2 linked regions of the Streptosporangium becharense genome follow. The main gene of each other region encodes a partner of the protein of the gene in region 2 in a complex. Links are inferred from orthologs where the notes say so. Each region holds a gene or a part of one and is shown on either strand. Other genes may lie near its edges. The genes, in order: tig and rpsG.

Evidence for each region.
Region 1: the proteins of rpsG (region 2) and tig are in contact, whole or in part, in a crystal structure (PDB 3GTY), measured with the Thermotoga maritima proteins. The link is inferred for Streptosporangium becharense from one-to-one orthologs. Residues at the interface, in WP_004081843.1 of Thermotoga maritima: Lys34, Lys52, Lys55, Glu59, Arg62, Gln63, Glu66, Asn67, Lys69, Val71, Arg95, Ala109, Lys110, Lys111, Gly112, Arg113, Pro114, Glu117, Glu121, Ile124, Ala125, Tyr127, Asn128, Asn129, Thr130, Gly131, Lys135, Asp139, Arg142, Met143; in WP_004081061.1 of Thermotoga maritima: Glu122, Val124, Val129, Leu130, Tyr133, Glu188, Gly259, Ile262, Tyr263, Glu266, Ser270, Glu273, Gln274, Glu277, Arg308, Gln311, Ile312, Ser315, Tyr316, Glu325, Arg329, Arg336, Leu363, Phe366, Trp367, Arg373, Leu377, Arg381, Leu384, Glu387.

The regions. Positions count from the first base shown.
Region 1 is NZ_JACHMP010000001.1:5,751,348-5,754,633, reverse strand. The notes cover bases 47-3,019. They hold tig (trigger factor), read right to left. Parts: upstream 2,243-3,019; coding sequence 851-2,242; downstream 47-850. Other genes in these bases: F4562_RS25305 (Sco1979 family transcriptional regulator), read right to left, coding at 2,452-3,019; F4562_RS25315 (ClpP family protease), read right to left, coding at 47-456. Outside these bases: more of F4562_RS25315, read right to left, coding at 1-46; more of F4562_RS25305, read right to left, coding at 3,020-3,286. UniProt on the Bacillus subtilis protein: Involved in protein export. Acts as a chaperone by maintaining the newly synthesized protein in an open conformation. Functions as a peptidyl-prolyl cis-trans isomerase.
Region 2 is NZ_JACHMP010000001.1:3,096,797-3,099,804, forward strand. The notes cover bases 314-3,008. They hold rpsG (30S ribosomal protein S7), read right to left. Parts: upstream 2,049-3,008; coding sequence 1,578-2,048; downstream 314-1,577. Other genes in these bases: fusA (elongation factor G), read right to left, coding at 314-1,489; rpsL (30S ribosomal protein S12), read right to left, coding at 2,051-2,422. In the rest of the region: more of fusA, read right to left, coding at 1-313.

The sequences.
Region 1 (3,286 bases), 2.7 Mb from region 2 along the record:
CTCCGCCTGGATGGCGATGTCTGCGGCGGTGCCGCCGATACCGCCCGAAGGCTGGTGCATCATGATGCGGGCGTGGGGCAGGGCGTAGCGCTTGCCCCGCTCACCGGCGCACAGCAGGAACTGCCCCATGGAGGCGGCCAGCCCCATGGCGACCGTGCACACATCGTTCGGCACGTATTCCATCATGTCGTAAATCGCCATGCCGGCGGTCACGGAACCACCGGGCGAGTTGATGTACAGCCAGATGTCCCGCTCTGAGTCGTCCGCGGCCAACAGGAGGAGCTCAGCGCAGATTCGGTTGGCGATCTCGTCGTTGACCTGGGAGCCCAGCACGATGATGCGCTCACGCAGCAGCCGCTGGTAGAGCTGGTCTTCGAGTCTGAACGAGCCGTTCGGCTGGCTCATCGACTCGGGCCCGGAGCCGGTCGGCTGGTAGAAGGTCGGCGGGCTGGTCACAGCGTCACCTTCCGATGCGTCGTAATCGATTGGCTTTGCTTGTGACCTTAACGCGCGCCGCCCACCGGACATGCCCCCTCACCGTGCTGTTCGCTGACGGCGCATGCTCCCGGACGCTCCCGAGCGGATCCGTGACCGGTGGACGGCCGGTGAACGGCGGCGCCGAGGCCCCGCGTTCCGCAGGCCGCGGCACAGGGCCGTGGGACGGATCGGAGCGGTCCGGAGACCACGACGGACCCGGCGGGGCGGCCGGGCCGCACAGGCGCAGGCTCGCCCGGGGGCGTCACGCCGGCAGGAGCGGACCGGAGCTCCGGGAACGCGGACGCCCTCGCCGTGTGAGACACGGCGAGGGCAGGACGCGTGCCGGAATCCGGCTGTCGCGACGCGGCGCGGACTACTTCTCGGCGTCGTCGGCGGCGGGGGCCTCGGTCTCGTCGGCCGGCTCCTCGACGACCTCCTCGCCGTTGATCTCCGTGTAGATCGCCTTGAGGTCGATCTCGTTGCCGGCCTCGTCGACCACCTTGGCGGCGTCGCCGATGACGCTCTTGGCCTTGTCGCGGACGATCTCGACCATGGCCAGCGTGAGCTGGTCGTTGTCGGCGAGGTGCTGCGCGAGGACGTTCGGGGCGACGTTCATCTGCATGGCGCGGCGCACCACGAAGTTGGTCAGCTCCTGCTCGCTGACACCGAGCTCCTCGCTCTTGACGATCTTGTCAAGGACGAAGCCCGTCTTGAGGGCCTTGGCGGCGCTCTCGTCGAACTCCGCGAGGCGCTCCTCCTCGGTGGTCTGGTAGAGGCGGAAGAACGCCTCCTTGCTCAGACCACTGTCGGCGATCTGGTGCTCGAGGTTGTGCTTGCGGTTGTCGACCTCGGCCTTGAGCGCGCTCTCCGGGAGCGGGATGTCGATCTTGTCGAGCAGGGCGTCGAGAGCCTTCTCCCGGGCCTGGACGACCTGGTCGATCAGCTTGTTGCGACGGGCCTGCTCGCGGATGCTCTCCTTGAGCTCGTCGAGGGTGTCGAACTCGCTGGCGAGCTGGGCGAACTCGTCGTCGAGCTCGGGGAGGACCTTCTCCTTGACGCTCTTGACGGTGATGGTGACCACGGCCTCCTCGCCGGCGTTCTTGCCGCCGACCAGGTTGGTGGTGAACTCCTTGGTCTCACCGGCGGACAGGCCGACGAGCGTGTCGTCGAGGCCCTGGAGCACCGAGCCGGCGCCGACCTCGTAGGAGACGTCGTTGGCCTGCTGCTCCTCGATGTTGACACCGTCGATGGCGGCGGCCAGGTCCATGACGACGAAGTCGCCGTTGGCGGCGGGACGCTCGACGCCGGTCAGCGTGGCGAACCGCTGGCGCAGGGCGTCCAGCTGGGCGTTGATGTCCTCGTCGGTGACCTCGGCGGCCGGGACGGTGACCTCGAGGCCCTGGTAGTCGGGCACCTCGAACTCGGGACGGATGTCCACCTCGGCGGTGAACTCCACCTGCTCGCCGTCCTCGATCTTGGTGACCTCGATCTCGGGCTGGCTGACCGGGAAGATCTCGGTCTCGTCGACGGCCTGGCCGTACAGCTTGGGCACCGCGTCGTTGAGGGTCTCCTCAAGCACCACCGCGCGGCCGAAGCGCTGCTCGATGATGCGGGCAGGGACCTTACCGGGGCGGAAACCGGGGACGCGCACCTGCTGCGCGACCTTCTTGTATGCCGCCTGCAGGCTCTCGCCGAGCTCCTCGAACGGCACCTCGACGGTGAGCCTTACCCGGGTCGGGCTGAGCTCCTCGACAGCGGTCTTCACGGGGTCGTCTCCTTGATCAAGCTTCGAGTGATCGCGGGCGCGTCAAGTCGTAACGGCTACCGCGGCAAGCTCGCGCGCCGCGCCCACATAAGCGGCACCGGGCACAGCCATCCAGACATGCGAGCTTAGGGCATGCTCCACTGCGGCGGGTGTTCAGCGCCGCTGGCCAGTCTAGGGCAGAGCGGCACCATGGAGCGACCAAAGGCCGCTCAGCCCTCCTTGATGATCCTTCTGAGGATGTCGACGGTCTCACCGGGGGTGGTGCTGACGGCGCACAGCCGTTCCATGACCTCGCTGTAGCGGTCGACGTCCTCACGCTTGTCGAGGTAGAGGGCACTGGCGAGCTGCTCGACGTAGACCACGTCCGGCAGTTCGCTGTCGTTGAAGCGCAGCACGCTGAAGGCGCCGCCCTCGGCGCTGTGCCCGCCGAAGCTGAAGGGCATGATCTGGATGGTGATGTTGGGTTGCCGCATGAGGTCGAGCAGATGCTCCAGCTGAGCGCGCATCACCTCGGCGCCGCCGATGGGACGCCGCAGCGCCGCCTCGTCGATGACGGCCCAGAAGAAGGGACCGTCCGGGCGGCCGAGCACCTGCTGCCGTTCCATCCGCAGGTCGACGCGGCGGGAGATCTCCTCCGGGGCGATGCCCGCGCTTCCGGCGGTGATGACCGCCCTGGCGTACTCCCTCGTCTGCAGCAGGCCGGGCACGAACTGCACCTCGTAGGTGCGGATCCGGGAGGCCGCCTCCTCCAGGCCGACGTAGGTCTGGAACCACGAGGGCAGCAGGTCGCTGAAGCGGTGCCACCAGCCCGGCTCGTTGGCCCGCCGGAGCAGGTCCATTATCGCGGAGCGGGCCGCCCCCTCCTCGACGCCGTAGAAGGTGAGCAGGTCGGCCACGTCGCGTTCGCGCAGGCCGACCCGTCCGAGCTCCATCCTGCTGATCTTGGACTCGGAGCCGCGGATCAGATGGCCCGCCTCCTCACGCGAGAGACCCTTGGCCTCGCGAAGACGACGCAGTTGGGAGCCCAAGAGAATACGCAGAGCT
Region 2 (3,008 bases):
CGCGACCGAACTGGCCGGAACCACCCGTCTGCTTCTTGTGGGTGTACTCGACCTTCTCCACCTTGCGGCGGATGGTCTCGCGGTACGCCACCTGCGGACGGCCGACGTTGGCCTCGACCTTGAACTCGCGGCGCATCCGGTCGACGAGGATCTCCAGGTGGAGTTCGCCCATGCCCCAGATGACCGTCTGACCGGTCTCCTCGTCACGACGGACCTGGAAGGACGGGTCCTCCTCGGCCAGGCGCTGGATCGCGGTGCTCAGCTTCTCCTGGTCGCCCTTGGTCTTGGGCTCGATCGCGACGTTGATGACCGGGGCCGGGAACGTCATCGACTCCAGGACCACCGGGGAGCCCGGGTCGCAGAGGGTGTCACCGGTGGTGGTGTCCTTCAGACCCATGACGGCCACGATCTGACCGGCGTGCGCGGACGGGCGCTCCTCGCGCTTGTTCGCGTGCATCTGGTAGATCTTGCCGATCCGCTCCTTGCGGCCCTTGACCGAGTTGGTCACGGTGCTGCCGGACTCCAGGGTGCCCGAGTAGATGCGGATGTAGGTGAGCTTGCCCAGGTGGGGGTCGCTCATGATCTTGAAGGCAAGCGCGGCGAACGGCTCCTCCGGGTCCGCGTGACGCTCGACGACCTCTTCCTCGTTGTTGACCGCGTGGCCCTTGAAGGCCGGGATGTCGGTCGGCGCGGGGAGGTAGGCGACGATCGCGTCGAGCAGGGGCTGGACGCCCTTGTTCTTGAACGCGGTGCCGGTGAGAACGGGGTTGATCGAGCTGGCCAGCGTGGCGCGGCGAATGGCCGCGACCAGCTGCTCCTCGGTGGGCTCGACGCCCTCCAGGAAGAGCTCCATCAGCTCGTCGTCGTTCTCGGAGACGGTCTCGACGAGCTTGTCACGCCACTCGCGGGCGGCCTCGGCGTACTCGGCCGGGATGTCGACGATCTCGTACATCTCGCCCTTGGCGGCCTCGGCGCTCCACAGGAGGCCCTTCATCTTGACCAGGTCGATGACGCCCTTGAAGCCGGCCTCGACGCCCCAGGGAAGCTGGATGACGGCGGGCGTGGCGTTCAGGCGGCTGACCATCATGTCGACGCAGCGGTGGAACTCCGCGCCGACACGGTCCATCTTGTTGACAAAGCAGATGCGGGGCACGCCGTAGCGGTCGGCCTGGCGCCAGACCGTCTCCGACTGCGGCTCGACACCGGCGACGCCGTCGAACACCGCGACGGCACCGTCGAGGACGCGGAGCGAGCGCTCCACCTCGATCGTGAAGTCCACGTGGCCCGGCGTGTCGATGATGTTGATCGTGTGGCCGAGCCATTCGCAGGTGGTCGCGGCGGAGGTGATGGTGATACCACGCTCCTGCTCCTGCTCCATCCAGTCCATCGTGGCTGCGCCCTCGTGGACCTCACCGATCTTGTAGTTGATACCGGTGTAGAACAGGATGCGCTCGGTCGTCGTGGTCTTGCCCGCGTCGATGTGGGCCATGATCCCGATGTTGCGGACCTTGGCCAGGTCAAGAGCGGTCGTGGTGGCCACTTCTCTCGCGTCCTCTGTCGTCTCGTCGAACCCGCTGTTACCAGCGGTAGTGGGCGAAGGCCTTGTTGGACTCGGCCATCTTGTGGGTGTCCTCGCGCTTCTTGACGCTTGCGCCGAGGCCGTTGCTGGCGTCGAGCAGCTCGTTCATGAGGCGCTCGGTCATGGTCTTCTCGCGGCGGGCGCGGGCGTACTGCACCAGCCAGCGCAGGGCCAGGGTGGTGCTGCGCGCGGCGCGCACCTCGACCGGGACCTGGTAGGTCGCGCCACCGACACGGCGGCTGCGGACCTCAAGGGTGGGCTTGACGTTGTCCAGCGCGCGCTTCAGCGTGACGACCGGGTCGTTGCCGGTCTTCTCACGGGCACCCTCCAGGGCGCCGTACACGATCGACTGGGCGATGGAACGCTTGCCGTCGAGGAGCACCTTGTTGATCAGCGCGGTGACCAGGGGCGAGTTGTGAACCGGGTCAGCCATGAGCTGACGACGGCCAGGAGAACCCTTGCGAGGCATTCTTACTTCTCCTTCTTCGCGCCGTAACGGCTGCGGGCCTGCTTGCGGTTGCGAACACCCTGGGTGTCGAGAGAACCGCGAACGATCTTGTAGCGCACACCCGGCAGGTCCTTAACACGACCGCCGCGGACGAGCACGATGGAGTGCTCCTGGAGGTTGTGGCCGACACCGGGGATGTAGGCCGTGACCTCGATGCCGCTGCTCAGCTTGACACGCGCGACCTTACGGAGAGCGGAGTTCGGCTTCTTCGGGGTCGTGGTGTAAACGCGCATGCAGGTGCCGCGCCGCTGGGGGCTGGCCTTGAGCGCCGGGGTCTTGGTCTTGGTGACCTTGTCCTGGCGGCCCTTACGGACCAGCTGCTGGATAGTGGGCACTACATCTCCGTTTCGCGCCTTGGCCGGTGTTACGTAGTCAGAGGGACGAGCAGGCTCGGCCACGCGGCCCAGCTTCCTCTACCCATTGTGCATTTCGCAGGTTCTGCCGGTGTCATGACCTGCTGGTTTTCCTCGCACTTCGACCCCCGCGCTCGGGCGTGTCGCGCTCGCATCGTGCCATGCACAACCACGACCGAGCCTGGTGGAGGATCCACGCTGCACCCCCACCCGGGAGCGCACACGTGAGAGCCCATGAGACCACGGGCACGAAGAGTAAGGCTACCCAGCTCGACACGGCCCGTCAAAACGACTGCCGGAGCGTGTTCCTCCTCAGAGGTCGCGGGTCGCTCAAGCTGCCGAAATCGTAGCAGCCGGGCCGCCGGGAGCGAACGACATCGACCGATGCCCGCTGTCTTCCCGGACCTTTTCGCGACCCCGGTGACCTTGCCGGGGGATGAACAGCTCCTGTCTTCGCTGGAACACCAAAGGTGTCAAACCAAGCAAAACTCTACCTTACCCCCTGAGGAGCCCTCCGTCCAGGCGCAGGACGGCCGCGGACGCCGGCGCGGAGCGAACGTGAGGCGGA